Regions from separate parts of the Rathayibacter sp. YIM 133350 genome, predicted to be linked through region 3. Evidence: predicted binding sites of a transcription regulator. Region 3 holds the regulator's gene; each other region holds the start of a gene.

Region 1 (10,230 bases), on a different contig from region 3:
CGAGATGAGCCAGTCGCCCGTGAGGCCGCCCACCCAGTTCTCGTAGCGCACGCGCATGAACTCGGGGTGCCAGGCCAGCTGCTTGCCGTGTTCGATGAGGCGCGCGCGCAGCCCTTCATCGCGGGCGCCGTTGCGGATGTACCACTGTCGTGTTGACACGACCTCGAGCGGCTTGTCGCCCTTCTCGAAGAACTTCACGGGGTGGGTGATGTTCTTGGGCTCGTCGATGAGGTCACCGGAGGCGCGCAGCAGTTCCACCATGGCCTGCTTCGCCGAGAAGACCGTCTTGCCGGCGAGTTCGCCGAATGCCGCACGCCCGGCATCCGTCGTGATCGCGTCGGGCGCCTCGGAGACGATGCGGCCGTCGAAGCCGATGATGGCCCGGTTGGGCAGGTCGAGGTCGCGCCACCAGATGACGTCGGTCACGTCGCCGAAGGTGCAGATCATGGCGATGCCGGAGCCCTTGTCCTGTTGGGCGAGGTGGTGGGCCAGAATCGGAACCTCGACCTCGAACACCGGGGTCGTCACGGTGGTGCCGAACAGCGGCTTGTAGCGCTCGTCGTCGGGATGCGCGACGAGGGCCACGCAGGCGGGCAGCAGTTCCGGCCGGGTCGTCTCGATCTCGATCGTGCCGCCGTCGGGCGTGTGGAAGCTCACGCGGTGGTACGCGGCCGGCTGGTCGCGGTCTTCGAGCTCGGCCTGAGCGACGGCGGTGCGGAACGTCACGTCCCACAGCGTGGGTGCCATCGCCTGGTAGGCCTCGCCGCGCTCGACGTTGCGCAGGAAGGCGAGCTGCGAGGTGAAGAGCGACTCGGGTCCGATGGTGCGGTAGGTCTGCGACCAGTCCACGGAGAGCCCCAGGGAGCGCCACAGCTTCTCGAACTGCACCTCGTCTTCGGCGGTCAGACGCTCGCACAGCTCGATGAAGTTGCGCCGGCTGATGGGCTTCTGGTCGGCCGCCTTCGTGCTCTTGCCGTCGCCGCCTTCGAACGGCGGCGCGAAGTCGGGGTCGTAGGGCAGCGACGGATCGCAGCGCACGCCGTAGTAGTTCTGAACGCGGCGCTCGGTGGGCAGGCCGTTGTCGTCCCAGCCCATGGGGTAGAACACGCTGCGGCCGCGCATGCGCTGGAAGCGCGCGACCACATCCGTGTGCGTGTAGCTGAAGACGTGTCCGATGTGAAGCGACCCGGATGCCGTCGGGGGCGGGGTGTCGATGGAGAAGATGCTCTCGGGCGTTGCGCGCTCACGATCGAAGCGGTGCACGCCATCGCGCTCCCAGGCCTCGCCCCACTTGGATTCCAGCCCCTCGAGGGCCGGCTTCTCCGGAATGCTCCCGGTCATCGTGCTCCGATCGATATGTGCGGCACCGTGTCAGTGGTGAGGTGCCTGAGTATGCGTTCGGAACAGTTTAGCGAAGAGCGGCATCCGCGCTCTCGCCGAGCTCGGGAGCCTTCGGCATCCGGGCTGCGACGAACGCCGCGACGAGCGTGAGCGCCGAGAGCACGGCCAGCACGATGCCGGGGTGCCACCAGGCGTTGCCCGTCGCCGTTCCGATCGCGAGCGTCACGAGGGGGATGAACCCGCTGACGGTGGCGGCGATCGCGTAGGCGAACGAGAGCGCCGAGTAACGGTAGTGGTCGGCGAACAGGTCGTTCATGAGACCGCCGAGAGCCGCCCACGACATCGTGGGCAGGATGCCCCCGACGATCATCGTGCCCACCAGGATGGGGAAGGTGGCGAACTGCAGCAGGAAGTACATCGGGAAGGCGATGAGCAGCGTTCCGAGTGCGCCCCACGCGACGACTCGCGCCGAGCCGATCCGGTTGGCCCATGCGCCGAAGAGCGGAATGGTCACCAGTTGCAGCAACCCGCCGATCGTCGTGGCGACGAGCAGGTCTTGGAAGCTGAATCCGAGCACACTGCTGCCGTAGTTGATCGTGTAGGTGTTCATGAGCGAGTACGACCCGATGCCGAGCAGGGCCGCCCCGATGGCGACGAGAATCGCGGTCGGCTGCTCGCGGAACATGCGGGCGAACGGAATGCGGTCGCGGCGCTTCTCGGCGACGAGCTCACTGAAGACGGGTGTCTCGGTGACGGACCAGCGCAGGTAGAGCGAGACCAGCAGCAGGGGGATCGCGACCAGGAACGGGATACGCCAGCCCCATGTCGCGAGGTCCTCCGGGCTGAGCGTGAGGGTCATCACGATGAACAGCGCCGCGCTGAGGATCGAACCGACCGGGGAGCCCAGCTGCGGGATCGCGGCGTAGAAGGCGCGCTTCACGGGGTTGGCGTGCTCGGTGGCGAGCAGGATGGAGCCGCCCCATTCGCCCCCGAGCGAGAGTCCCTGGACGAGACGGAGCAGCACGAGCAGCACGGCCCCGAGCCAGCCCGCCTGGGCGTAGGTCGGAAGCACGCCGATGAGTCCCGTGGCGATCCCCATGAGGCCGACCGTCCAGAGGAGCGTGGCGCGACGACCGAGCCGATCGCCGAGATGGCCGAAGATGATCGCGCCGACCGGGCGGATGATGAACGCCAGCGCCACGGTCGAGAACCCCGCGAGCTGGGCGCCGACGGCACCGAGCGGATCGAAGAACAGCGGTCCGATGAAGTAGGCCGAGAAATAGGCGAAGACGTAGAAATCGAAGGATTCCAGGCTGGTTCCGACCATCGACGCCCACGACACCCGCCGCACCATGGCGGGGGAGGAAGGCTGGAGGGCGGTCTCTGTTGCGGCAGTCACGGAGTGCACGCTATCCAAAACGGCGCGGCGCGGAGCGCCATTCCCTCACCAAGATTTCGCCCCGGATCTTGTGCCGCGTGTTGCGGAGGCTGCGTCGCTTCCGGGCCACCTCCCCAGACCGAAAAGCGAGGAGATTCCGAAAAGCGAGGCGATTCGACGTGCCACGCCGCGCGAGTTCGTGCCCGAAGCGGCGCGGCGGCCGAAATCGCCTCGCTTTTCGGCGCGCGCGTTCCGAAACGGCCGGTCAGACGAGGAGAAATTCCGCGAGACCCGCCGGATAACCCTTGCCATAATCGAACACGTGTTCTAAACTGGGGGTATGGCGGCGCTCCTGGAAGACCTCGAGTCCCTTGAGGATTTCGATGATGAGGACTGGTCGCCGACCGAGCGCGGGCATCTCGAGGACTGCCTGGATCAGGTGCGGGACGCTGAGGTCGCTGCCGCCCGGGCTTCTGCGGGGGTGTATGCGATGATCGCCACCGTCCTGGAGGCGGCCCGGCGCTCACCGGAGATCTATGTGGGTTCCGTGCAGGTGTCCACCCGGATGTTCTCGGAGTTGTTGGAACGGTGTGTGGCGAAGGATCTGGCGTTGCGGCTCTCGATGGCCGAGAACACCGTGCGGGGCATGATGTGCGACGCGGAAATGCTGACCGGCTCGTTCCCGCTGATCTGGGCGGGCTTCCGTTCCGGGGTCATCACCCAACCCGCCGCGCTCGCGTTGATGGCCGCCGCCCGCGGTCTGCCCCAGGAGTTGTGTGACGCCTACGATGCGGCGATGGTGGAACCGGCGCAACGCCTCACCCCGGGGAAGTTGAAGACCCGGGCGCGGATGGTGCGGGAACGCCTGGAGCACACCACCCGGCAGGAACGCTTCGATACCGCGGCAACGTATCGGCGGGTCGATTTGGAGCCCGGAGCGGATGGGATGGCGTGGTTGCACATCTACGACCGCGCCGCCGTCCTCGCCCGCGCGAAAGCGCGGATCGATGCGAACGCGAAACGGATCGCCGACCAGAGCGGTGAGTCCCGCACGTTGGAGCAGGTGCGTGCCGATGTGGCCGGTGACCTGCTCACCGGAGCCGGCACCCCCTACCAGGTGCGCACCGAGGTGTTCGTCACCGTCCCCGCCCTGCGCCTCATCGGCACCGACGAGGGTGAGGGCGAGATCAGCGATCGCGACACCGGCATCCGGCAGCTGGCCGCGGCGGATGCGGCCACGCTGGAGGGGTACGGGATCATCGATGATGACACCGCCCGGGCCCTGTTCGCCCAGGCACCCAGTTTCCGGCGGATCGCCACTGACCCGTTCACCGGGATCAAGCTGGCGTTGGGTCGTACTCGGTACCGGCCGACGCGGGAGATGCGGGACTGGCTGCGACTGAAATACCGCACCTGCGCGGAGCCCGGCTGCAACCGGCCCGCCAAGGAATGCGACATCGATCACTCCCACGACTGGCAATACGGCGGCGCCACCGACGAGATCAACCTCGCCAATTTGTGCGAACCCGGCCACACCGTCAAACACGAAACCCGGTTCCGATACGAACGGAACCGAGCCGGCACCATCACCATCACCACCCCCACCGGGTACAGCAAAGACACCGACGAACCACCCTTCTAAGCGCCGTGATCTTCCGACCCCATTGCGCACGGCGCTGCCGCTAGACTTGCGTGCAACGACATCGATCCGGCCATCACCGGGGAGTCTTCGGAAGAACGGCGAAAGCCCAGTAGAACCGAACGGGTCTGGCCCGTCACAGCCAATGAACAAGCGGCTGCGCTCGGCTCGTCCATCGGACACCGAGTTCAGCAAGCGGGGTGGTACCGCGATGGGATTCGTCGAACCCGTCGTCCTCGTGGAACAGGCCGATTGCCTCCAGGAGTGAAGCGTTGTACCCCAAGGGTCAAGATTCCCAGAACGCCGCAGCGGGCGTCGTTCCATCACCCGACTTCCCGCAGGTCGAGCGCGAGGTGCTCGCCTACTGGGCGAGCGATGACACCTTCCAGGCGTCGATCGATCATCGCGAGGGCGCGCCCGAGTGGGTCTTCTACGACGGCCCGCCTTTCGCCAACGGACTTCCGCACTACGGCCACCTGCTGACCGGATACGCGAAAGATGTCTTCCCGCGGTTCCAGACGATGCGCGGAAAGAAGGTGCATCGCCGGTTCGGCTGGGACACCCACGGGCTGCCCGCCGAGCTCGAGGCCGAGCGGCAGCTCGGCATCACCGACAAGAGCCAGATCGAGAAGATGGGGCTCGCCGCCTTCAACAAGGCCGCCCGCGACGCCGTGCTGCGCTACACGAAGGAATGGCAGGACTACGTCACCCGCCAGGCCCGCTGGGTCGACTTCGAGAACGACTACAAGACCCTCGACGTGACCTTCATGGAGAGCGTCATCTGGGCGTTCAAGCAGCTGCACGAGAAGGGCCTCGCCTACGAGGGCTACCGGGTGCTCCCGTACTGCTGGCGCGACCAGACCCCGCTGTCGAACCACGAGCTGCGCATGGACGACGACGTCTACAAGGATCGCCAGGACCAGACCGTCACCGTGACCTTCCCGCTCACCGGGCCCAAGGCAGAGTCGCTCGGGCTCACCGCCGCTCGGGCGCTCGCGTGGACGACGACGCCGTGGACCCTGCCCACGAATCTCGCCCTCGCGGTGGGTCCCGACATCGAGTACGCCGTCGTCCCCGCCGGACCGAACGGTACACCGGATGCGACGGTTCTGCGCGAGAAGCAGCCCCAGGCATCCGCCGGCGGACCCATGGATGCGACCGAGGTGCTCGGCGGCGACTACGTCCTCGCCGCAGCGCTCGTCGGGAACTACGCCAAGGAGCTCGGCTACGACTCCGCTGCGGATGCCACGGCAGCCATCAGCCGCACGATCGCGGGCCGCGAGCTCGAGGGCATCAGCTACGACCGCCTCTTCGACTACTACGCCGACGTCGAACGCTTCGGGCTGCAGAACGCCTGGCGCATCGTGGTCGCCGACTATGTGACCACCGATGACGGCACCGGCATGGTGCACATCGCCCCGGCCTACGGTGAGGAGGACCAGAAGGTCTCGGAGGCCAACGGCATTCCCGTCATCGTCTCCCTCGACGAGGGCGGCCGCTTCCTGCCGCAGGTCTCGGATGTCGCCGGGCAGCTCTGGATGGACGCCAACAAGCCGCTCACCCAGCTGCTGCGCTCCGAGGGGCGCCTGCTGCGCCAGGCGAGCTATGTGCACTCCTACCCGCACTGCTGGCGATGCCGCAACCCGCTGATCTACCGCGCGGTATCGAGCTGGTTCATCAGGGTGCCAGAGTTCCGCGACCGCATGGTGGAGCTCAACCAGGAGATCACCTGGGTTCCCGAGAACGTCAAGGACGGTCAGTTCGGCAAGTGGGTCGGCAACGCCCGTGACTGGTCGATCAGCCGCAATCGGTACTGGGGATCGCCGATCCCCGTGTGGAAGAGCGATGACCCGGCCTACCCGCGCATCGACGTCTACGGCTCCCTCGCCGAGCTCGAGCGCGACTTCGGCCGGCTGCCGCACAACGAGGCGGGCGAGCCCGACCTGCACCGTCCCTACATCGACGACCTCACCCGGCCCAACCCCGACGATCCCACCGGCGCGTCGACGATGCGCCGCATCCCCGACGTCTTCGACGTCTGGTTCGACTCGGGGTCGATGCCGTTCGCGCAGGTGCACTACCCGTTCGAGAACGAGGAGTGGTTCGGCTCTCACAGCCCGGCCGACTTCATCGTCGAGTACATCGGCCAGACGCGCGGCTGGTTCTACGTGATGCACGTGCTCTCCACGGCGCTGTTCGACCGGCCGGCCTTCCGCAACGTCGTCAGCCACGGCATCGTGCTCGGCAGCGACGGGGCGAAGATGTCGAAGTCACTGCGCAACTATCCCGATGTCTCCGAGGTCTTCGACCGCGACGGCTCGGATGCGATGCGCTGGTTCCTCATGTCGAGTTCGGTGCTCCGCGGCGGCAACCTCATCGTGACCGAGGAGGCGATCCGCGAGGGCGTGCGCCAGGTGATGCTGCCGTTGTGGAGCACGTGGTACTTCTTCTCGCTCTACGCCAACGCCTCCGGCTACGACGCGCGCCGTCGCACCGATTCGGCCGACGTGCTGGACCGCTACCTGCTGGCCAAGACGCGCGAGACGGTGACGGCGGTCACGACCGACCTCGAGAACCTCGACTCCACGCTGGCCGCCGCGAAGCTGCGCGACTTCGCCGATGTGCTGACCAATTGGTACGTGCGCCGCTCGCGCGAGCGCTTCTGGCAGGGAGTCGGCGAGAACGGTGAGAACGCCGAGGCCTTCGACACCCTGTTCACCGTGCTCGAGACCTTCGCCCGCCTCGCGGCCCCGCTGCTGCCGCTCGTGACCGAGCGCATCTGGCAGGGTCTGACGGGCGGGCGCAGCGTCCACCTCACCGACTGGCCGGACGCAGCGGAGTTCCCCGCCGACGACGACCTCGTGGCCGCAATGGACCAGGTGCGCTCGATCAGCTCGACGGCGCTCTCGCTGCGCAAGCAGGCCGGTCTGCGCGTACGCCTGCCCCTCGCCCGGCTCACGGTGGTGTCGGCGGATGCGTCCAGCCTCGCCGCCTTCGACGACATCCTGCGCGACGAGCTCAACGTGAAGTCGGTCGAGCTCGTGCAGCTCACCGAGACCAGTGCCGCCGAGTACGGCATCACGCGCAAGCTCACGGTCAACGCCCGTGCCGCGGGCCCCCGGCTCGGCAAGGCGGTGCAGCAGGCCATCCAGGCCGCTCGCAGCGGCGACTGGAGCGAGAGCGAGGGCGTCGTGGTCGCGGGTGGTATCGCCCTCGAGCCCGCCGAGTACGACCTCGTGCTCGAGGCTGCGACGGATGCCGGATCCGGCGTCGCCCTTGCCCTGCTTCCCGGCGGCGGCTTCGTGCTGCTCGAGACGGCGACCACCGACGAACTCGAGGCCGAGGGACTGGCGCGCGATGCCATCCGCGGCGTGCAGGACGCACGCCGGTCGGCAGGACTCGAGGTGAGCGACCGCATCCGGCTGCGGCTGACTCTGGACACGGCGGGCGTGGCGGCGGCCCGAACGCATGCCGAGCTCATCGCGGGGGAGACCCTCGCGATCTCGGTCGACATCGACGAGTTCGACGGCGGAGAACTGCCGGTCGAGGCGCTGTCGGTCGGGCGGGACTCGACCCTCAAGATCGCACTGGAGAAGGCATGAACGACGAGGACGAATTCCGCGATGCGGCCGACGAGGTCTACCGCGAGCTCCTGACGCGCATGGGGGAGGCGAGTCCGCAGCCGCGGCTCGCCGCCACCCGCCGGGCGGTCGAGCTGCTCGGCGACCCTCAGCGCGCGTACCCGATCATCCACATCACCGGCACGAACGGCAAGACGACCACGAGCCGCATCGCCGACAGCATCCTGCGCGCCTACGGACTGAAGACGGGACTGCTCACGAGCCCGCACCTGGTGCGCTTCAACGAGCGCATCCGCATCGAGGGCGAGCCGATCAGTGACGAGGCGCTCGTACGCAACTGGGAGGACATCGCCCCCTACCTCGCCATGACGGATGCCGAACTCGAGGCCGCGGGAGAGCTGCCGCTCACCTTCTTCGAGGCGCTCACCGTGCTGGCCTTCGCCGCCTTCGCGGACGCCCCCGTCGATGTCGTCGTGCTCGAGGTGGGCATGGGCGGCGAGTGGGACTCCACGAACGTCGCCGACGGGCAGGTGGCCGTGTTCACGCCGATCGCGCTGGACCACGTCGGTCGGCTGGGCAACACGATCGCCGAGATCGCGCGCACGAAGTCGGGCATCATCAAGCCGGCGGCGAGCGTCGTATCGGCCCATCAGGTGCCCGAGGCCGCCGCCGAACTCGCGCGGGCGGCGGAGCTCACCGAGTCCCAGCTCGCCGTCGAGGGCAGCCAGTTCGAGGTGACGGATGCCCGGGTCGCCGTCGGTGGCCAGCTCATCTCAGTCAAAGGCATCGCCGGGCGTTACGACGACCTGTTCCTTCCCCTCTTCGGCGCCCACCAGGCGCAGAACGCCGCCGTGGCGATCGCCGCCGTCGAGGCCTTCCTCGGGGGCGGCGAGCAGCCGCTCACCGAGGAGCTGCTCACCGAGGGCCTGGCCACGGTCATCTCTCCCGGCCGTCTGCACCTCATCGGCATCGAGCCGAGCGTGCTCGTCGACGCCGCGCACAACCCGCACGGGGCGCAGGCGCTCGTGAGCGCGGTGACGAGCGCGTTCGACTTCGACGAGATCGCGATCGTGCTCGGCGTGCTCAGCGACAAGGACGCCGACGGCATCATCGCCGCCCTGGCGCCGCTGGCCACGCGTTTCCTGGCAACGCAGTCCGGTTCGGAGCGGGCGATCGCGGCCGACGTGCTCGCGGACCGCATCCGTGAGATCTCTCCCGACGCCGACGTGACGAGCTTCGGCTGGGTCGAGTCCGCGCTGACGGAGGCGCGGGAGTGGGCGTCGGCGGCACCCAAGCGCGCCGTGCTCGTGACCGGCTCCATCACGCTGGTCGGCGAGGCGATGAGCCTCGCGGAGGAGGGGCGGTGGATGCAGGCATGAGCGTCGCATCCGCCCCGCGCAGCGCTCCCCGCTCGGTGCGTCGCAGCCTGGCCTCGATCGTGCTCGGGTTCGAGCTCATCGTCGTCTTCCTCGCGGCACTCGTGAACTTCGGACTGCCGACCGGTGGCGTCATCACCCTCGGGCCCGTCGGCTCACTCGTGGCCGGCGGGGTCTTGTGCGTGCTCATCATCGTTACGCTCGGGCTGCTGCGCTTCCGCTTCGCCTATGTTGTCGGATGGGTCGTGCAGGCACTCATCGTGCTCGGCGGCCTGTTCAATGTCGCGATGTTCTTCGTCGGCGCCCTCTTCGCCGGCATGTGGGCCTTCGCGATGATCCGCGGCCGAAAGATCGATACCTGGAACATGACCAACTGGAACAAGGAGAACGCATGAGCACGCCCATCGAACAGACCCTCGTCCTCGTGAAGCCGGATGGCGTCGCACGCAACCTGACCGGCGAGATCCTTCGGCGCATCGAGGCCAAGGGGTACTCGCTCGTCGACATCCGCATGGTGGAGCCCGACCGCGACCTGCTCTCCGCCCACTACGCGGAGCACGAGGGCAAGCCGTTCTTCGAGCCGCTGCTCGAGTTCATGGAGTCCGGCCCGATCGTCGCGCTCCGCGTGGCCGGCAACCGCGTCATCGAGGGCTTCCGCTCGCTCGCAGGGGCGACCGACCCCACGGTGGCCGCACCGGGCACCATCCGCGGAGACTTCGCTCGCGACTGGGGCCTGAAGGTGCAGCAGAACCTCGTTCACGGCTCCGACTCGCCGGAGTCCGCAGAGCGCGAGCTCGCCCTCTGGTTCGCCTGAGCCGGTCGATCTCGGCCAGGCCTGCCCGCGCGCGCTCGCGCTCTAGAAGATATAGCGCAGCACGTCGAGGCGGGCCTGGGCGATGATCGCGACGACCAGGT
Region 2 (10,230 bases), on a different contig from region 3:
AGATCCGCTCGGATGCGGGTGTGGCCCTGCCCGCCCTCGCGGCCACCGCCGCCTGGCTGCACGGCCGTGCGGCGGAGCTCGCGTCGGGCGGCGGCCCGATCACCGCCCTCGACGTGGCCGAAGACGTTCCGCCGACGATAGCGGCCCTGCTGGCCGGCTGAGCATCGGCGTCCCTGAGCCCCGCCCCTTGGGTAGCCGGGCTCAGAAGGGTGGTTCGTCGGTGTCTTTGCTGTATCCGGTGGGGGTGGTGATGGTGAGGGTGCCGGCTTTGTTGCGTTCGTATCGGAACCGGGTTTCGTGTTTGACGGTGTGGCCGGGTTTACAGAGGTTGGCGAGGTTGGTCTCGTCGGTGGGGCCGCCGTATTGCCAGTCGTGGGAGTGATCGATGTCGCACTCTTTGGCGGGCCGGTTGCAGCCGGGTTCCGCGCAGGTGCGGTACTTCAGTCGCAGCCAGTCCCGCATCTCCCGCGTCGGGCGGTAGCGGGTGCGACCCAACGCGAGTTTGATGCCGGTGAACGGGTCGGTGACGATCCGCCGGAAACTCGGCGCCTGAGCAAAGAGAGCGCGGGCGGTGTCATCATCGATGATGCCGTAGCCCTCGAGCGTGGCCGCATCCGCTGCGGCGATCTGCTGGGCAGCCTCCACCCCGGCCTCACGCGCGCCCGTACCGCCGGCACCGTCGGTGCCGATCATGCGCAGGACGGGGACGGTGACGAAGACTTCGGTGCGCACCTGGTAGGGGGTGCCGGCTCCGGTGAGCAGGAGGGTGTCAGATGGTCTGTGTAAGCGGTGAGGTTCGTCCTTAAGGAGAACATCATGGATTCCATGGCTATCAGTGCGGATCGCGAGGAGCGTCGCCGGCGTCAGAAGGAGCTGGCGGATCGGTTGAAGAGTTCGGGCGCGTTGGATGAGATCTTCGCGAAGATCGATGCGGGCGAGCCGCTGACCGGCGAGCAGGGCCTGCTCGGCGGGATGCTGAAGGCCACGTTGGAGCGGGGCCTGGAAGCGGAATTGACCGAGCATGTGGGCTACGAGCGCGGCGACGTCGAGGCGTCGTTGTACCCGAATTCCCGCAACGGCACGACACCCAAGATGGTCTCGACCGAGATCGGCGAGGTCGATCTGGCGATCCCGCGGGATCGTAACGGCACGTTCACGCCGATGCTGGTCCCGAAGGGGCAACGTCGTCTAGACGGTCTAGACGGGATGATCATCTCGCTTTACGCCGGCGGGATGACGATCCGCGACATCCAGCATCACCTTGCGGAGACGATCGGCACGGAACTCTCACACGAGACGATCTCGAAGATCACTGATCAGGTCGCTGAAGAGGTCCTGGCCTGGCAGCAGCGGCCGCTGGAAGCGCTCTACCCGGTGATCTACCTCGATGCGATCGTGGTGAAGATCCGCGACGGCGGGCACGTGCGCAACAAGGCCGCGCACATCGCCGTGGGCGTGGACATGGAGGGCATCAAGCACGTCCTGGGCATCTGGGTGCAAACCAGCGAGGGCGCCAAATTCTGGGCGTCGGTGTGCGCCGAGCTCGCCAACCGGGGCGTGCGTGACGTGCTCATCGTCTGCTGTGACGGCCTGACCGGGTTCCCCGAAGCGATCGCGGCGACCTGGCCGGAAGCGACCGTGCAAACCTGCGTGGTGCACCTGATCCGTGCCGCGATGCGGTTCGTGAATTACAAAGACCGCAAGATCCTCGCCGCGGCGCTGAAACCGATCTACCAAGCCGCCACCGAGGACGCCGCCCTGGCCGCGTTGGACGCGTTCGCGGACTCCATGTTGGGCCGACGCTACCCGTCCGCGGTGAAGACCTTCCGCGACGCGTGGGAACGCTTCATCCCGTTCCTGGCATTCCCGCCCGAGCTGCGCCGGGTGATCTACACCACCAACGCGATCGAGTCGCTGAACTACCAACTCCGCAAGGTCACCAAAAGCCGCGGCCACTTTCCCAACGACGCCGCCGCGATCAAGCTGCTGTGGCTGGCGATCTGCGACATCGAGGACAAACGCGCCCGCGCCCGCCAGAAGGAACGCGGCCTGCCCTCAGACAAACGCAAAGCCGAACCACGACTAGTCGAAGGCGCCATCACCACGAACTGGAAGCAAGCCCTCGAGCAACTCGCCCTGGCCTACCCCGAGCGCATCAACCCCCACCTGTAAAACCCACCACCAACCCACTTACACAGAAAACTTGACAAGCTCGTGAGCAGGTCACCGGCCACATCGGCACGCACCTGCTCCAACGTGCGTCGTTCATCGGCCTGGTCGGCGATCCGTTTCGCGTTCGCATCGATCCGCGCCTTCGCCCGCACGAGCACGGCGGCGCGGTCATAGATGTGCAACCACGCCATCCCATCCGCGCCCGGTTCCAAATCGACCCGCCGATACGTTGCCGCGGTATCGAAGCGCTCCTGCCTCGTGGTGTGCTCCAGCCGTTCCCGCACCATCCGCGCCCGCGTCTTCAACTTCCCCGGAGTCAGCCGTTGCGCCGGTTCGGCCAGGGCGGCATCGTAGGCGTCACACAGTTCCTCCGGGAGCCCGCGGGCGGCGGCCATCAACGCGAGCGCGGCGGGTTGGGTGATGACCCCGGAGCGGAAGCCCGCCCAGATCAACGGGAACGAGCCGGTCAGCATCTCCGCGTCGCACATCATGCCCCGCACGGTGTTCTCGGCCATCGAGAGCCGCAACGCCAGATCCTTCGCCACACACCGTTCCAACAACTCCGAGAACATCCGGGTGGACACCTGCACGGAACCCACATAGATCTCCGGTGAGCGCCGGGCCGCCTCCAGGACGGTGGCGATCATCGCATACACCCCCGCAGAAGCCCGGGCGGCAGCGACCTCAGCGTCCCGCACCTGATCCAGGCAGTCCTCGAGATGCCCGCGCTCGGTCGGCGACCAGTCCTCATCATCGAAATCCTCAAAGTCCTCAAAGTTCTTGAGGTCTTCCAGGATCGCCGCCATACCCCCAGTTTAGAACACGTGTTCGAGAACTGCAAGGATTCTGCTGCCTTCTTTTGCACTCCTCATCTGCGTTTCAATACGTCGGAGGAAGGTTTCGCCGCTCTCTCTCGACTAGGCGAGGAACCGGGCGAGGAACTCCCGCGTGCGCGGGTTCTCGGGATGCGTGAACAGCGACTCGGGCTCGCCCTGCTCGGCGATGACCCCCTGGTCGAGGAAGACCACGCGGTGGGCCACCTCGCGGGCGAAGGCCATCTCGTGGGTGGCCATGAGGATGGTGGTTCCGCTGGCCCCGAGCTCCCGCACGAGGGCGAGCACCTCGCCGACGAGCTCGGGATCCAGGGCGCTCGTGATCTCGTCGAGCAGCAACAGCTCCGGCTCCGTCGCGATGGCGCGCACGATCGCCGCCCGCTGCTGCTGACCGCCCGAGAGACGGTCGGGGAACTCCCGTGCCTTGTCGGCCAGTCCGATCGCCTCGAGCAGTGCGAGGCCGCGCTTCTCGGCATCCGATCGGGAGGTGCGGTGCACGGTGCGACTGGCAAGGGTGACGTTGTCGAGCACGGACAGGTGCGGGAAGAGGTTGTAGTGCTGGAACACCACGCCGATGCGCGCCCGCACGGCGTCGGGCTTGGTGCGCGGATCGCTGATGTCGTCGTCGCCAAGCAGGATCTGCCCGTCATCGATGCGCTCGAGAAGGTTCGCCGTGCGCAGCAGCGTCGACTTGCCCGATCCGCTCGCGCCGATCAGGGCGACGATCTCGTGGCGGTGCACGGTGAGGTCGATGCCGCGCAGCACCGGCGTGCCGTCGAAGGACTTGCGGATGCCGCGCAGTCGCAGCACCGGGTCGGTGGCGCCGCTCATACGATGCTGCCCATCTGCTCGCGGGCGCGCACCCGGGCCGTGTACCAATCCGTCAACCGGATCATCGGCCAGGCGAGCAAGACGAACAGCAGCCCGGCCACGACGTACGGGGTGAAGTTGAAGAACTGCGCCGTCTCGATCTGCGCGGCGCGCACGGCGTCGACGGCTCCGAGCACGGAGACCAGGCCGACGTCCTTCTGCATCGCGACGAAGTCGTTCATGAGGGCCGGGGTGACCTTGCGCACGGCCTGGGGGAGAACGACGCGGCGCATCGTCTGGCCGTAGCTGAGGCCCAGGGAGCGAGCCGCGAGCCGCTGCGACGGGTGCACCGCCTCGATGCCGGAACGGAAGACCTCGGCGACGTAGGCCGAGTAGACCAGGATGAGGGCGATCGTGCCCCAGAACTCCTGCGGCATCCGGGGGAAGACCCCGAGCCCCGGAACGCCGAACCCCACGACGTAGAGCACGATGATGAGCGGAACGCCGCGGAAGAGATCGGTGTACGCGGCCGAGAGGGCGCGCAACGGGAAGAACAGCGGGCCTCGCAGCGTGCGCAGCGACGCGAGAAGAAGGGCGAAGGCGGCGACGCCGATAACGGCGAAGAACAGCACCCGCAGGTTCAGCAGGAACCCCTCGATGACCCGCGGGAAGGCGGCGATCGCGACATCGGGGCTGAAGAAGCTCTGCTGCACCCGGCTCCACCCGGGGGTGTTGACCACGAGCAGCCAGGCCAGAACGGCGAACACGAGCGTGCTGCCGAGGCTGACGAGCACCGATCGGCGACCCTGGCGACGGCGGTAAGCGCGCCGGCCGAGTTCGAGGGTGCTCGGCGCATCCTCGGAGGAGAGGGTGGGAATCACCCGCGAAGCCTACTTGAGCACGGGTGCGGTCTCAGCCGACCCGAGCCAGGTGCTCGCGAGGTCGTCGAGTGTGCCGTCCGAGCGCAGGTCGTCGACGGCCTTCGTCACCTTGGCGGTCAGCGGACTGTCCTTCGCGAGCACGAGTCCGAAGCGGTCGCCCTCGGTGCCGGATGCGGTGGGCAGCTGGCCGATGATCTTGCCGCCGTCGAGCTCGGCCCCGGTGAGGTAGAACGCGGTGGGCAGGTCGACGACGATGGCGTCGACCGTGCCGTTCTGCAGGGCGAGCTTCGCGTCGTCGTTGGAGTTGAACACCTGCGGAGCGGAGTCGGGCTTGATCTGGTTCTCGATGGCGGTGAGGCTCGTCGTGCCCGTCTGGGCTCCGATCGAGAACTTCTTGAGGTCGGCGATCGAGGTCGCCGACGCGGCGGGGGAACCCTCGACCGTGATGACCGTCTGGGTGGTCTCGTAGTAGGGCGACGAGAAGTCCACGGCCTTCTTGCGCGCGTCCGTGATGGAGAACTGCTGCAGGTTGAAATCGAAGTCCTTCGGGCCGGGGGCGATCGCCTCGTCGAAGGTGGTGCGCACCCAGACCACGTCGTCCTTGTCGAAGCCGAGCTTGTCGGCGACGGCATAGGCGACGGCGGATTCGAAGCCCTTGCCCGACTCCGGCTTGTCGTCGATGACCCACGGGAAGTAGGCGGGCTCCGCCGTGCCGATGGTGAGCTTGCCGTCGGTGATGTAGTCGCCGCCCGACGAGCCGCTGTCCGAGGCGCATGCCGTCAGCGCCGCTGCGGTACCGAGGACGGCTGCGGCGGCAAGGACACGGGTGAGGATGCGGCGTGCGGGCATGGCGGACTCTCCTGTTGCTGCGGGGGACTCCAGCATGTCGCACGGGAACCCGAGGACGCCCCCGCATTGCGATCTGTGACGGTCCGGAGCGTGTAGGCCCGCTCGCTAGCATGGCTCCCATGCCGGGCACGCCTTCCACGACCCTCGGATCGCGCCTCCCCACGCATCCGCTCGCACTGTGGGGCGCCTTCGCGCTCGTGCACGGCCTGATCATCCTGTTCGCATTCCTCGGTCCCGGCGTGCCGCTCGGCGACGTGACGTTCATGTACCCGGTGTGGATGAAGCCGGCCTTCGAGAGCGGCTACGTCGTGGGCATCGACGGACCGTGGGTGTATCCGGTGCTCGCCCTCGTTCCGCTCGCGATCGCCGGCATCGCCGGGTTCGGGCTCTACGGCGCGATGTGGCTGCTCATGGTCATCGTGCTGGACGCCGTCGCCTTCGGCGTGCTGATCGGCTGGGGCCATCGACCCGCCCGACGCCATCGGGCGGCATGGTGGTGGCTCGCCTTCCTGCTCCTGCTGGGGCCGATCGCTCTCACCAGGGTCGACTCCGTGGCGACTGCCATCGCGATCGTCGCGCTGCTGTTCGCCGCCGGCAGGCCACGGCTGGCCTCGGCACTGTTGAGCATCGCCACGTGGATCAAGGTCTGGCCGGCCGCCCTCATCGCCGCCCTGATCGTGGCCTCACGCCGGCGGGTCGACGTACTCGTGGCGGCGCTGGGAACTTCGGTCGCGGTCGTCGCGGTCGTGTTCGTGCTGGGCGGCGGCGCGAACCTCCTGAGCTTCGTCGGCGACCAGACGACGCGGGCCCTGCAGATCGAGGCGCCCATCAGCACGCCCTGGATATGGGCTGCTGCGGCCGGCGGCGGCGCACGTATCGTGTACGACCACGGCCTCAACACCTTCGAGGTGGAGGGTGCCGGCGCACAGGCCGCTGCGGGGCTCATGACCCCCTTGCTGTTCGTCGCGCTCGCCGGAGTGCTGGCACTCGGCGCACGGGCCGCCGTGCGCCGCGCGCACTTCGTCGTGCTCTTCCCGCCCCTCGCGATCGCGCTCGTGATGGCGTTAATCGTGTTCAACAAGGTCGGGTCGCCGCAGTACATGTGCTGGATCGCGGCGCCCGTCATCCTCGGGGTCGCCTACCGTGGGCGCCGTTTCATGCTGCCCGCGGTGCTCGCGCTCGTGCTCGCGGCGCTCACGCAGGCGATCTACCCGTTCCTCTACGACGCCCTGCTCCGCGCGCATCCGCTCGTCGTGGCGCTGCTGACGCTGCGCAACCTCGCCGAGGTCGCCTTGCTCGCCTGGGCTGCACTGGCCCTGTGGCGCAGTGCGTCGGTGCCTGCCGGTCTTCGTTCCGGCGGCGTTCGGTGGAAGACTGAGAGCAGGCCGCGGCAGGGTGCCACGGACTGAGGGGGTCGGCATGCTGGTCGCATTCTCGGTGGCGCCGTCGGGTACGGGCCGCTCCGACGGATCGGTGCACGACGCGGTCGCGGCGGCCGTGAAGATCGTGCGCGAATCCGGCCTGCCCAACGAGACCGACTCGATGTTCACGACGATCGAGGGGGAGTGGGACGAGGTCTTCGACGTCGTGCGGCGCGCCACGGAGGCCGTCGGCGCTTTCGGTTCCCGCGTCTCGCTCGTGCTCAAAGCCGACATCCGTCCGGGGCGCACCGGCGAGCTGACGGGCAAGGTGCAGCGCCTGGAGGAGGCGCTCGAGCGCGCTGACTGAGCGCGCGGACGCTCCACCCGCCGATCACGCAGCTCGAAGAGGTCGGGGGTCGAATCGATTCGATTACGTCGCTAGACTCGAGAGGTGACCCTGACTTCTCACGGGCCGACGACGTTGTCGCCGGCCCGTCTTCGTTTCGCGCTCCTGGCCCTGGCCCTGGGCGGCTTCGGCATCGGCTCCACGGAGTTCGTCGCCATGGGCCTGCTGCCCAACCTCGCCGCCGACCTGCTGCCGGGCCTCTACACGAGTGAGCCCGAGGCGGCCAACGCCCAGGCGGGCTGGCTCATCTCTGCCTACGCCCTCGGCGTCGTGGTCGGGGCGCCGACGATTGCGGCCTTCGGCGCGCGCTGGCCGCGCAAGCGACTGCTGCTGGGGCTGCTGACCGCGTTCACGCTCGGAACCGTCGCATCCGCACTGCTGCCGAGCTTCCCCCTCGTGCTGCTCGCGCGCTTCGTCGCCGCGCTGCCGCACGGCGCCTACTTCGGCATCGCGTCCCTCGTGGCGGCGCAACTCATGGGGCCGGGCAAGCGCGCCCGCGGCGTGGCGTTCGTGCTCTCGGGTCTCACGATCGCGAACGTCGTCGGGGTGCCCACGATCACCTGGCTCGGGCAGGTTGCGGGATGGCGCATCGCCTACCTGGCCGTCGCGGCCATCTTCGCCCTGACCTTCGTTGCCGTGGCCGTCGCGGTGCCCTGGCAGCCCGGCAACCCGGGCGCGACGATGCGCAAGGAGTTGCGTGCCTTCACCCGACTGCAGGTCTGGTTCGGCCTGGCGATCGGGGCGATCGGCTTCGGCGGGTTCTTCGCCGCCTACGCCTACATCGCGCCCATCGCGACGGATGTCGCCGGCCTGCCCGCAGCGTTCGTGCCGTTCGTGCTCGTAGTCTTCGGGCTCGGCATGACGCTCGGCAACATCGTCGGCGGCCATGCGGCCGATCGCAGCGTGCGCCGCACGATGTACGTGGGATTCGTGCTGCTGATGCTCTCGCTCATCGGGCTCGCGCTGTTCGCCTCCACGATCCCCGGCCTCTTCATCGGCGCGTTCTTCGTCGGTGCCATGTCGGCCGCTCTCTCACCGACCATCCAGACCCGGTTGATGGACATCGCGCGCGACAGCCAGTCCATCGCGGCCGCCCTGAATCACTCGGCGCTGAACATCGGCAACGCCCTCGGGGCCTACCTCGGCGGTCTCACGATCGCCGCTGGGCTGGGCTATGTGTCACCGATCTGGATCGGAGTCGGGCTCAGCACCGCCGGCCTCGTGCTCGCGATCGCGACGTTCTCGATCGACCGGGCGCGACGAAATCGCGGTGTCGAGGTTCCGTATGGAACCGGAGCCGTCACCGCGCTCGACGCCGTCTGAGTCCGGTCTGGGCTCAGTCGGTCTGCAGCAGGATGCCGTCGTGGATGGCGCGCTTGCGCAGCGCGACCTTCGTTCCCACGTCGTAGCCCGACTGGCGGTACTTCTCGCGGATGCGCTTGAGGTAGCTCTTGGCCGTCTCCTCCGAGATGCCGAGCTGGTAGGCGACCGCCTTCACGGGTTCGCCGGCGCCGTACAGGGCCATGACGCGGCGCTCCTGCGCCGACAGTCGGGGAGCATCGCCGGCGGCGACCGAGTTGATGGCGAGGTCGAGCTCCTCGGAGATGTAGGACTCGCCCTTGTACGCGGCCCGGATCGCCTCGGCGATCATGTTCGCCTCCTCGCTCTTCACGAGGTAGCCGAGCGCGCCGGCATCCAGCGCCTGGCGCACGACGGCGGGCTCCGAGTAGGTGCTCATGAGCACGGTCTTGACGCCGGTGGTCTTCAGCGTCGAGAGCTTGAGCGAGATCGGGATGTTGTCTTTCAGGTCCAGATCAAGCAGCACGACGTCGACCGGGAACGAGGCGTGGGTCAGCAACTCGGGCCACGTGGTCACCGCCGCCACGAGTTCGATGTCATCCGCAGCGTTGCGGATCCATTCGGTCAGCGCCCCCAACAGCATCCGATGATCGTCGACGAGAGCCAACCGGATCTGACCTGAATTACCCAACAGTGCCTCCTTGTGCGGCGAAGCCGCGGACTTTTTCGTACTTACCTTATGGCTCAGAAAGAGCGTCGACCGTGCAATCGATCTCGACCCGCAGGCTGCCCTCGTAAACGGAGTCGACGTGCGGACCGACAATACCCATCGCATCCCACGCCGCCGCGTCGACACGCCTCCGCAGCACCCCGGTGGTCTCGAGCACGATCGGGAAGCGCACGGTGCGGTAGTTGCCGACGGTCGGCGGATGCGTGGGGCCGAACGTGATGTGCACCGTGGCGCCCCAGCGATCGGTGTCGCTGACGAGCAGCCAGATCACGAGCAGGAGCGCGTCGCGCTGAGCGGCGCCGAGCAGGCCGGCGAGGCTCGACGGGTCGTCGATGGTGACGGCCGGTGCCAGGAACTCCGACTCGGCGACCGCATGGCGTACCCAGGTCTCCTTGCGCCCTTCGATGAGGTGCAGGCGCAGTGCGGTGGCCAGCGCAGTGGCGCGGGCCGCCGCCTCGGCGGGAAGCGGCAGGGGCAGCCGTCCGGAGGCGACATCGTCGAGGAGGGACTCGGCGTCGTCGTCGAGGCGGGTCAGCTCCTCCGATGCGAGCATGCCGACCGCCATGCGCGGAGCCTGGACCGTGGATTGCACGAGCGCCAGGTCGAGTTCGAGCTGCACCATCCGCCGGTAGGAACGCACGATGGCCACTCCGAGCAGCGGAGCGCCCACCGCGACCGCGATGAGCATGAGCTCGGGGGCGAGCGAGAGCGGATCGGGCCGCGGCTCGAACAGGGTCGCCACGATCAGGCCGAGGCCGATGGCGGCGGCGGCCGTGATGATCTGCACCGTTTCGCGCAGTGTCACCAGCGCGAGCAGCAGCACCGGAACGGCGAGCGCGGCCGTCGGAACGACGTACTGCTCGGTCTTTCCCCACGAACCCGCGAGGTC
Region 3 (10,230 bases):
TTCCCGCAGACCGGCGACATCCGTCGCGCCCGGGCTGCCCTCGGACGCGGCGAGCTCAGCGAACAGGCCTACGTCGAGGCCATGCAGGCCGAGATCCGGCGCGTGGTCGACCTGCAGGAGGAGATCGGGCTCGACGTTCTCGTGCACGGCGAGCCCGAGCGGAACGACATGGTGCAGTACTTCGCCGAGAACCTCGATGGCTTCGCGGTCACCGAGAACGGCTGGGTGCAGTCCTACGGCTCGCGCTGCACGCGCCCTTCGATCCTGTGGGGTGATGTCTCCCGCCCGGCGCCGATGACGGTCGAGTGGTCGCGCTACACGCAGTCGCTGACCCAGAAGCCCGTCAAGGGGATGCTCACCGGACCGGTCACGATCCTCGCGTGGTCGTTCGTGCGCGACGACCAGCCGCTCGGGGAGACGGCGCGTCAGGTGGCGCTCGCCCTGCGCGACGAGATCTCCGATCTCGAGGCCGCAGGCATCCGCGTCGTGCAGGTGGACGAGCCGGCGCTGCGCGAGCTGCTGCCGTTGAAGAACGCGGACCACGCCGACTACCTGGACTGGTCGGTGGGATCGTTCCGGCTCGCCACCGGTGGCGCGGCCACGGCAACGCAGGTGCACACGCACCTCTGCTACTCGGAGTTCGGCGTCATCATCGACGCCATCCGGGCGCTGGATGCCGATGTCACCTCGATCGAGGCGGCGCGCAGCCGCATGGAGGTCGTCGACGACATCGCCGCGAGCGGCTTCGACCACGGCATCGGGCCGGGCGTCTACGACATCCATTCGCCGCGCGTTCCGAGCGTCGCCGAGGTGACGGAGCTCATCGAGAAGGCGCTCTCGGGCGTGCCAGAGCGCCAGCTCTGGATCAACCCCGACTGCGGACTGAAGACGCGCGGCTACGACGAGACGGTGGCTTCGCTGCGCAACATCCTCGAGGCGACCCGCGGCGTGCGGGCGCGGGTGGGCGTCGGCGCGTAGGGGGCGGGTTTCCTGCGCCGAGTACGCAGAAGTTGCGGGTGCGGGTGATCCCGTGCACCGAGAACGCAGATAGTGCGGGTGTGGGGTGGTCTCCTGCGCCGAGAACGCAGATAGTGCGGGTGTGGAAGCATCCACACCCGCACTATTTGCGGGATGGCCGGGGTAGCACCCTCGATACGTGCGGTCTCGGTGGTAGCTCTGGGGGTCGTGCCTCGGTGACGCGATGTCGATGCGAGGCTGGTTCCAGCGCGCGGACTCCAGTGCGCTTTGGACGGAGGCGGGCGGCTCCCCGCATCCGTTGCGATTTGCACTCGCCTCAATCATCGAGAACGCAGAATTCGCGGGTGCGCCTGATCCCCGTGCGTCGAGAACGCAGAACTCGTGGTTGCACCTGATCCTGGTGCCTCGAGAACGCAGATATTGCGGGTGCTTGGGTCCGCGGACCCGCGATTTGTGCGGGATGGATGGGCTGGGACCCGCATTTTGTGCGGGGTGGATGGGGTCGCATCCGTTGCGGTCGCGAATGGCTGCGATCGCCGAGAACGCAGGATTTGCGTATGCGGGCGAGTATTCGGCCTCGAGAACGCAGAAATTGCGGGTGTGGATGCTTCCACACCCGCAATATCAGCGGTTTCGGTGAGCTGGGCTGGGCCGGCGCGCGCTCAGACCGAGCGCAGTACCGCCACGACCTTGCCGAGAACGTCGGCCGCGTCGCCGAGGATCGGCTCGTAGGAGCTGTTGCGCGGCAGCAGCCAGGTGTGGCCGTCACGCTGGCGGAACACCTTGACGGTGGCCTCGCTGTCGAGCATGGCCGCGACGATCTCGCCGTTCTCGGCGGTGTTCTGCCGGCGCACGACCACCCAGTCGCCGTCGCAGATGGCGGCGTCGATCATGGAGTCGCCCGCGACCTTGAGCATGAAGAGTTCACCGTTGCCCACGAGTTGCCGGGGGAGCGGGAAGACTTCCTCCACCTGCTGCTCGGCGGTGATGGGGATGCCGGCGGCGATGCGTCCGACGAGGGGAACCATCGCGGCATCGGCGACCGAGGGTCCCATGGAGAAGGAGTCGGAGTCGGGAGCGGGCGTCGCATCCGACTGGGAGGGCACCTCGATGAGCACTTCGAGGGCGCGCGGGCGGTTGGGATCGCGGCGCAGGTAGCCCGAGAGCTCCAGCTGGTTGAGCTGGTGGGTGACGCTCGAGAGCGAGGCGAGGCCCACGGCGTCGCCGATCTCGCGCATGCTCGGCGGATAACCCCGCTGGCTCACTGACCGCTGGATCACGTCGAGGATCGACAGCTGCTTCGCGCTCAGGCTCTTGCGCCGACGGGTGCGCTCCCGCGGTGCCTCGGTCTCGTTGGTCACTTCTCTCACCTTCCGGATGCCCGCTGGAGCGCCGCCCACGACGAGTGTCAGTGGTGCCTGTTTCTATGTGTCCAGGCACTCGAAACTCTATCCGGGCGAGGGTGCCGCAACAAACATTCATTCGAGTGTGTCGTGGAACAAATTCCATGAACATCCGAAGAGGTTGGTTGACTCTTCGAATAATCGAAGATACATTCGGAACACAGCTTCGCATCCGGCCCTCCCGGCCGAGGGCCGGATGCGAGAACCCCGAATGCCAGAAACGCCAATGCCAGAGACCTGCTGGCTGAAGAACCTGGAGGAGCAATGAGCACCGTTGCGTTCGGCACCACCTTCCCGACGAGGGCCCGCCGCATGTCGAGCTCGACACCCGTGGCTCGGGCGACCGGCTCGTCGCCCGAGGCGCGGACCCGTCTGCACCTGACCCGTCGCGGACGTGTCGTTCTGACGGGCCTCGCCGCCCTGCCGCTCGTGGCCGGTGCCTTCCTGCTCTCGCTCAACGCGGGCATGGCCGAGGCGGGCGGCGCCGGGGCGGGGCAGAGCTTCGAGTACGTGACCGTTCAGTCGGGCCAGTCGCTCTGGCAGCTCGCCGAACAGCTCGCCCCCTCCGCGGACCCGCGCGACGTGATCGCCGACATCGTGAGCCTCAACCAGCTCGCCTCGACCGACATCGAGCCCGGCCAGCGTCTGGCCATCCCCGCCCAGTACTGAGCCCCGGCCCGCGCTGGGCACACCGGCGGCGTAACGCGGAAGCACCGCCGGTACGATGGGGTGAGTGACGAGTCTCGACGACCTGCCCATTCGCGACGACCTGCGCGGACGTTCGCCGTACGGCGCTCCGCAGAAGGTCGTTCCCGTCGCGCTGAACGTGAACGAGAACACGCATCCCCTTCCCGGTGACGTGGTCGACGACATTCTCGCCCGCATCGCGACAGCCCTGCCCGGGGTGAACCGGTATCCCGACCGCGACTTCACCGAATTGCGCGAGGCGCTCGCCCGCTACCTCGGCAACGGCATCACCGCAGACCAGATCTGGGCGGCGAACGGATCGAACGAGGTGCTGCAGCACATCCTCCAGGCCTTCGGAGGCCCCGGGCGCACCCTGCTCGGCTTCGCGCCGACCTACTCGATGTACCCGCTGCTGGCCTCCGGCACCGGAACCGCGTGGATCGGCGCCGAGCGGGATGCGGACTTCGAGCTCTCGCCCGAAACCGCGGCCGCGGCCATCCGCACGCACCGACCCGACGTGGTCTTCCTCTGCGCCCCGAACAATCCGACGGGAACGCCGCTCTCTCTCGAGACCATCGCCGCCGTGTACGACGAGGCGCCCGGGATCGTGGTCGTCGACGAGGCCTACGCCGAGTTCGCGCTCGACGGCCAGCCGAGCGCGCTCACTCTGCTCGAGGGCCGTCCCCGGCTCATCGTCTCGCGCACCATGAGCAAGGCGTTCGCGTTCGCCGGCGTGCGCCTGGGCTACGTGGCCGCCGATCCGGCGATCACGGATGCGCTGCGGCTCGTGCGACTGCCGTACCACCTCTCCGCGATCACGCAGGCCGCGGCGACCGGGGCACTCGCGCACGCCGACGAGATGCTCGCGATGGTCGACGAGATCCGGTCCCAGCGCGACCGCATCGTGACAAGGCTCGGCGCGCTCGGCTTCACGGTCTACCGCAGCGGCAGCAACTTCGTGCTCTTCGGCGGCGTGGACGACCCGCACGCCGTGTTCGAGGCGCTGCTGGAGCAGGGCATCCTCATCCGCGACATCGGCATTCCGCACACCCTGCGCGTCTCGGCCGGCACGGAGTCGGAGACGGGCGCGTTCCTCGAGGCCATCGCCGCGTTCGCGCCGGCGAGCGCCAATAGGATCGACGCATGAACGCACCCCGCACCGCCCGCATCGAGCGCGCCACGAGCGAGTCCCGCATCGAGCTGAGCATCGACCTGGATGGCAGCGGCGTCGCCGACATCCAGACCACGGTGCCGTTCTTCGACCACATGCTGAACGCGTTCGCGAAGCACTCCCTCACCGACCTGACCGTGCGGGCATCGGGCGACACCGCCATCGACGTGCACCACACGGTCGAAGACACCGGTATCGTGCTCGGCCAGGCCATCCGCGAGGCCCTCGGCGACAAGAGCGGCATCAGCCGGTACGGCGACGCCCTCGTGCCGCTCGACGAGGCACTGGCCCAGGCTGTCGTCGACATCTCGGGGCGACCCTTCCTCGTGCACGAGGGCGAGCCGGCCGGATTCGAATACCACCTCATCGGAGGGCACTTCACGGGGTCGATGGTGCGGCACTTCTTCGAGGCCGTCACCTTCGCCGCCGGCCTCACGGTTCACCTCACGCTCGTTCGTGGCCGTGACCCGCACCACATCGCCGAGGCCGAGTTCAAGGCCTTCGCCCGCGCCTTCCGCGCCGCCAAGGCGCGCGACGCCGAGGTCCTGGGGGTCCCCTCCACGAAGGGTGCACTGTGAGTTCTCCCCGCGTGGTGGTGCTCGATTACGGATCGGGCAACGTGCACTCGGCCGCCAAGGCGCTCGAGCTCGCGGGGGCCGATGTGCGCCTGACCCGTGAGCGCTCGGCGGTCATGGATGCGGACGGCCTGCTCGTTCCCGGTGTCGGCGCCTTCGGCGCCGTCATGGACGCACTCGAGGCGGTGCGCGGCCATGAGCTCATCGATCGGCGGCTGGCCGGCGGACGCAAGGTGCTCGGCATCTGCGTGGGCATGCAGGTGCTCTTCGAGAACGGCGTCGAGCGGGGATGCGACCGCGAGGGGCTCGGTGAGTGGCCGGGCACCGTCGCCGAGCTCGACGCGCCCGTGCTGCCGCACATCGGGTGGAACACCGTCGAGGCCCCCGAGGACTCGGTGCTCTTCGACGGCATCCGCGATGAGCGGTTCTACTTCGTGCACTCCTATGCCGCGACGGACTGGACGCTCGACGTGCAGCCGCCCTATCCGCAACCTCGGGTGACGTGGGCGGAGCACGGCCAGCGATTCCTGGCGGCCGTCGAGAACGGCCCGCTTTCCGCCACCCAGTTCCACCCCGAGAAGTCGGGCCCGGCGGGCATCCGACTGCTGTCGAACTGGATCGCGACCCTGCGCGCGTAGGCGCGAGAAGCCGGCCGCGACGGCGGCTCGGCATAGGATCGATAGCTTGTGCGGGGCCCTTCCGCCATGAACCGAGGATGAAATGAGCGAGTTCAACGAGACCCCCGACCTCATACTGCTGCCGGCGGTGGATGTGGCCGACGGCAAGGCCGTGCGGCTCACGCAGGGCGAGGCCGGCACCGAGACCAACTACGGCGATCCCGTCGAGGCGGCCGAGGACTGGGCCGCTCAGGGGGCCCAGTGGATCCACCTCGTCGACCTCGATGCCGCGTTCGGCCGTGGCGAGAACCGCGACGTGCTGAAGCGCGTGCTGCACCAGGTGCGGGGCGTCAACGTCGAGGTCTCCGGAGGCATCCGTGACGACGAGTCGCTGGATGCCGCCATCGACCTGGGCGCCAAGCGCGTGAACCTCGGCACCGCCGCCCTCGAGAACCCCGAGTGGGCGGCGAGCGTCATCGCGAAGTACGGCGAGGCGATCGCGGTGGGCATGGACGTGCGCGGCACGACTCTTGCGGCTCGCGGCTGGACCCGCGACGGCGGTGACCTCTGGGAGGTGCTGCAGCGACTGGAGGACGCCGGCTGCGCCCGCTACGTCGTGACCGACGTCACCAAGGACGGCACCATGCGCGGCCCGAACATCGAACTGCTGAAGCAGATCATGGAGCGCACCGAGCGTCCCGTCGTCGCATCCGGGGGAATCTCGAGCCTCGATGACATCGCCGCGTTGCGCGACCTCGTTCCGCTCGGTCTGGAGGGGGCGATCGTGGGCAAGGCGCTCTACGCCGGTGCCTTCACCCTCTCCGAGGCGCTGGATGTCGCATCCCGCTGACGGCGACGGCCCTGCCTCCGACCGGCACGCTCCCCGCACCGACTCCGCCGGGCAGCCCTGGGCCGGTAGGGCGTTCGAAGCCAACACGCACACGAGCGATGACGGGCGCGCCCCGGCCCGACTGATCGAGGCGCTGCGCCGATTCCGTACGCGTGAGGTCGGTCAAACCGAGGTGGTGGACGCCCTGCGGGAGTCGCGGCTGCTCATTCCCCTCGTCGCGCAACTCGGCGGCGGGGGAGAGGGCGTCGATGCCCATACCGGCCTGCGCACCGACAAGACGCAGGAACTCGCGATCGTGACGGTCGCCGGGCCCGACGGACGCAACGTGCTGCCCGTGTTCAGCTCGGTCGAGGCGATGTCGGCCTGGAACCCGAAGGCGCGGCCAGTGCCCGCCGACGGGGTGCGCGTCGCTCTCGCCGCTGCGAGCGAGCAGACCGACCTCGTCGTGCTCGACCCGACGAGCGCCACCGAGTTCGCGGTGCGTCGACCGGCGCTCTGGGCGATCGCGCAGTCGCTGCCGTGGCAGCCGAGCTTCGAATCGGCGGCGATCCTCCAGGCCTTCGAGCGCTCCATCGCCACGGAGCTCGCGGCCCTCGACGTGCGCCTCGTGCCGGGCGATCCCGACGCCCGGCTCAGCGGCCCCGAGCTCGTCGTCGAACTCGAACTCGTCGCCGGCCTCGATCGGGGAGAGCTCGACGCGGTGCTCGCCCGACTGGCGCAGCGCTGGGCGGCCGACGACGACATCGCCACGGGCGTCGACAGCCTGAAGGTGCGACTCGTCGCGTCCGTCTGACGGACTGCGGCTGCGGCCGCTCGGGCAGGGGCGGCCGCGGCGGCACCGGTTGGGGGATATCCCTGTTGCCGCGGGATGCGGCTGCGAGAAGAATCCACCCCGAGAGGTGGTAGGCGCATGCAGGATGCAGGTTCATTCTCTGAGGAGTACCGCGGTCCGCTCGCGGTCGCGGCGCAGTACGCCGAGCGGTGGTTCGAGGGTGTCGCCGATCGACCGATCCCGCCCTCGGCCGACATCGACGCCGTCAAGGACGCCCTGGGACGCGAGCTGCCCGAGCAGTCGACGGATGCGACGGAGGTGACCGAGGCGCTCATCGCCGCCGTGGAACCGGGCATCATGGCGATGCAGTCGCCCCGCTTCTTCGGGTGGGTGATCGGCGGCACCTACCCAGCGGCGATCGCGGCCGACTGGCTCGTGAGCACGTGGGACCAGAACGCCGGCATGCGCGTTGTCGCCCCTGGCGTGAGCGCGGCGGAGGAGATCGCCGGCGATTGGCTGCTAGAGCTGCTCGGCCTGCCGGCATCCGGTGCCGTCGGCTTCGCGACCGGCGCGACCACGGCGAACTTCGCCGGACTCGCGGCCGCACGCTCCGACGTGCTGCGTCGGGTCGGGTGGGACCTGGCCACGGACGGGCTGCAGGGGGCGCCGATCGTCCGGGTCTTCGCGGGAGCGGAACGGCACATCTCCGTCGACCTGGCGCTGCGCTACCTGGGCCTCGGTCTGCCCGAGCTCGTCGGCGTCGATGACGAGGGCCGCATCTGGGTCGACCAGCTCGCGGACGCCCTCGCCGACCACGACGGACCGGCGATCGTGTGCCTGCAGGCGGGCAACATCCACTCCGGCGCCTACGACGACTTCGCCCGCGCCATCGACGTCGCGCACGACGCGGGCGCATGGGTGCACATCGACGGCGCCTTCGGACTCTGGGCGGCCGCCTCTCCGCGCTCCCGCGGGCTGATGGCGGGGTTCGAGAGGGCCGACTCGTGGGCGACCGACGCGCACAAGACCCTCAACGTTCCCTACGACTGCGGCATCGTGGCCGTCGCCCGCCCCGAGACGCTCGTGAGCGCGCTGAGCTCCCACGCCGCCTACCTGCCGGGGGCGGGCGACGGCATCGACCCGTACGAGCTCGTGCCCGAGATGTCACGGCGCGCCCGCGGCGTTCCGGTGTACGCCGCACTGCGTGCCCTCGGTCGCAGCGGAGTCGTGCGACTCGTCGACGGGCTGGCGGATGCCGCGGCGGCGCTCGCCGAGAAGCTCGCCGCGCTGCCCGGCGTGAGGGTGCTGAACGACGTCGTGTTCACGCAGGTCTGCATCGCCTTCGACGGTGCGGTGACCGCCGCCGAGGTCGCGGCCCGGCTCAACCGGGAGGGCCTCGTTCTGGCCTTCCCGTCACGCTGGCACGACCGCGATGTGCTGCGGTTCTCGGTGAGCGACTGGGCCACGGATGAGGCCGCCATCGACGCGACGGTCGACGCCGTCGGCCGAGCGCTCGCCGGCTGAGGGCGCTCGCCGACTGATAGCGCTCGGCTGACAGGGCTCGGCGGCCGAGCGCAAGGCCTCCTGATGTGTCGGTGGTGCAGGGCAGGATAGAGCCATGGCATCCGCCCTCGACGGCTTCTCGCCGGCCACGCGCACGTGGTTCGACGAGGCCTTCAGCGCGCCGACCTCCGCGCAAGCGGGGGCGTGGGCGACGATCGGACGCGGATCCCACGCCCTCGTCATCGCGCCGACCGGCTCGGGCAAGACCCTCGCGGCCTTCCTCTCGGCGCTCGACCGGCTGCACCGCGAGCCGCGGTCGACCGGCGAGGGGGCGCAGACGGGCACGCGCGTGCTCTACATCTCGCCCTTAAAGGCGCTCGGCGTGGACGTCGAACGCAACCTGCGGGCTCCCCTCACCGGCATCGCCCGCGTCGCCGAGCGGCTGGGCGTCGAACCGCCGCACATCTCCGTCGGGGTGAGGTCAGGCGACACTCCCGCGAACGACCGGCGGGCGCTGCTGAAGACTCCGCCCGACATCCTCATCACCACCCCGGAGTCGCTGTTTCTCATGCTCACGTCGCAGGCGCGCGAGACGCTTGCCGGGGTCGAGACGGTGATCATCGACGAGATCCACGCGGTGGCCGCCACCAAGCGCGGAGCGCACCTCGCCGTGAGTCTTGAGCGTCTCGACGCCCTGCTTCCCAAGCCGGCGCAGCGCATCGGCCTCTCGGCGACGGTGCGCCCGGCCGAGGAGGTGGCGCGCTTCCTGTGTGCGAGCGCCCCCGTCGAGATCGTCGCGCCGGCCATCGAGAAACGCTTCGACCTGCGTGTGGTGGTGCCCGTCGAAGACATGGCGCAACTGCCCGCCAGCGACGACGCCACCGGTTCGATCTGGCCGCACGTCGAAGAGGCGATCGTCGACCAGGTTCTCGCGAACCGCTCGTCGATCGTGTTCGCCAATTCCCGTCGCCTCGCCGAGCGCCTCACCGCCCGCCTCAACGAGATCTACGTCGAGCGCCTCGAGGCTCCGGATGCGGCGCTCGCCGTGGTCGGGGCGCCCGGCCTGGTCGCAGCGTCCGGTTCGGCACCGGCGACCGCATCCGGAACCCCCGCCGCGATGATGGGCCAGTCGGGGCAGACCGCGGGCGCCGAGCCGTTGCTCGCGCGCGCCCACCACGGCTCCGTGAGCAAGGAGCAGCGCGCCCAGATCGAGGACGACCTGAAGAGCGGCCGCTTGCGCTGTGTCGTGGCCACCTCGAGCCTCGAACTCGGCATCGACATGGGCGCCGTCGACCTCGTCGTGCAGGTGGAGTCACCGCCGTCGGTCGCGAGCGGACTGCAGCGGCTGGGGCGCGCCGGTCACCAGGTGGGCGAGACCAGCCGCGGGGTCATGTTCCCCAAGCACCGCGCCGACCTCGTGCACACCGCCGTGGCGGCCGAGCGGATGCTCGCGGGCAAGATCGAGACGCTCAAGGTGCCGGCCAATCCGCTCGACATCCTCGCCCAGCAGACCATCGCCGCCGCCGCGGTCGACACCCTGCACGTCGAGGAATGGTTCACGACGGTGCGCCGCAGCGCCCCCTTCTCCACGCTGCCGCACTCGGCCTACGAGGCGACCCTCGACCTGCTCGCCGGCCGCTTTCCGAGCGATCGATTCGCCGAGCTGCGTCCGCG

The links. The regulator LexA, encoded in region 3, represses DNA repair genes until DNA is damaged. The targets are predictions, from matches to a motif close to TCGAACANNTGTTCGA.
Positions count from the first base shown of each region.
Region 1: WDJ51_RS04750 (HNH endonuclease signature motif containing protein) is a predicted target of LexA. The motif match lies at 3,034-3,049, and genes of this name have one in related genera.
Region 2: WDJ51_RS01865 (DUF222 domain-containing protein) is a predicted target of LexA. The motif match lies at 2,989-3,004, and genes of this name have one in related genera.

Region 1 is NZ_JBBELO010000018.1:49,194-59,423, forward strand. Features, by position in the region: gene valS (valine--tRNA ligase) at 1-1,341, opposite strand, end outside; gene WDJ51_RS04745 (MFS transporter) at 1,409-2,740, opposite strand; gene WDJ51_RS04750 (HNH endonuclease signature motif containing protein) at 3,060-4,361, shown strand; gene ileS (isoleucine--tRNA ligase) at 4,631-7,960, shown strand; gene WDJ51_RS04760 (bifunctional folylpolyglutamate synthase/dihydrofolate synthase) at 7,957-9,318, shown strand; gene WDJ51_RS04765 (DUF4233 domain-containing protein) at 9,315-9,710, shown strand; gene ndk (nucleoside-diphosphate kinase) at 9,707-10,129, shown strand; gene WDJ51_RS04775 (vitamin K epoxide reductase family protein) at 10,172-10,230, opposite strand, start outside.
Region 2 is NZ_JBBELO010000011.1:19,389-29,618, reverse strand. Features, by position in the region: gene WDJ51_RS01880 (ADP-dependent NAD(P)H-hydrate dehydratase) at 1-161, shown strand, start outside; gene WDJ51_RS01875 (HNH endonuclease signature motif containing protein) at 202-732, opposite strand; gene WDJ51_RS01870 (IS256 family transposase) at 826-2,172, shown strand; gene WDJ51_RS01865 (DUF222 domain-containing protein) at 2,142-2,978, opposite strand; gene WDJ51_RS01860 (amino acid ABC transporter ATP-binding protein) at 3,090-3,836, opposite strand; gene WDJ51_RS01855 (amino acid ABC transporter permease) at 3,833-4,696, opposite strand; gene WDJ51_RS01850 (ABC transporter substrate-binding protein) at 4,706-5,545, opposite strand; gene WDJ51_RS01845 (glycosyltransferase 87 family protein) at 5,665-6,954, shown strand; gene WDJ51_RS01840 (thiamine-binding protein) at 6,965-7,273, shown strand; gene WDJ51_RS01835 (MFS transporter) at 7,358-8,635, shown strand; gene WDJ51_RS01830 (response regulator) at 8,649-9,302, opposite strand; gene WDJ51_RS01825 (hypothetical protein) at 9,349-10,230, opposite strand, start outside.
Region 3 is NZ_JBBELO010000028.1:109,819-120,048, forward strand. Features, by position in the region: gene metE (5-methyltetrahydropteroyltriglutamate--homocysteine S-methyltransferase) at 1-978, shown strand, start outside; gene lexA (transcriptional repressor LexA) at 1,641-2,339, opposite strand; gene WDJ51_RS09320 (LysM peptidoglycan-binding domain-containing protein) at 2,646-3,050, shown strand; gene WDJ51_RS09325 (histidinol-phosphate transaminase) at 3,115-4,215, shown strand; gene hisB (imidazoleglycerol-phosphate dehydratase HisB) at 4,212-4,817, shown strand; gene hisH (imidazole glycerol phosphate synthase subunit HisH) at 4,814-5,452, shown strand; gene priA (bifunctional 1-(5-phosphoribosyl)-5-((5-phosphoribosylamino)methylideneamino)imidazole-4-carboxamide isomerase/phosphoribosylanthranilate isomerase PriA) at 5,535-6,281, shown strand; gene WDJ51_RS09345 (SseB family protein) at 6,265-7,074, shown strand; gene WDJ51_RS09350 (pyridoxal phosphate-dependent decarboxylase family protein) at 7,192-8,577, shown strand; gene WDJ51_RS09355 (Lhr family ATP-dependent helicase) at 8,672-10,230, shown strand, end outside.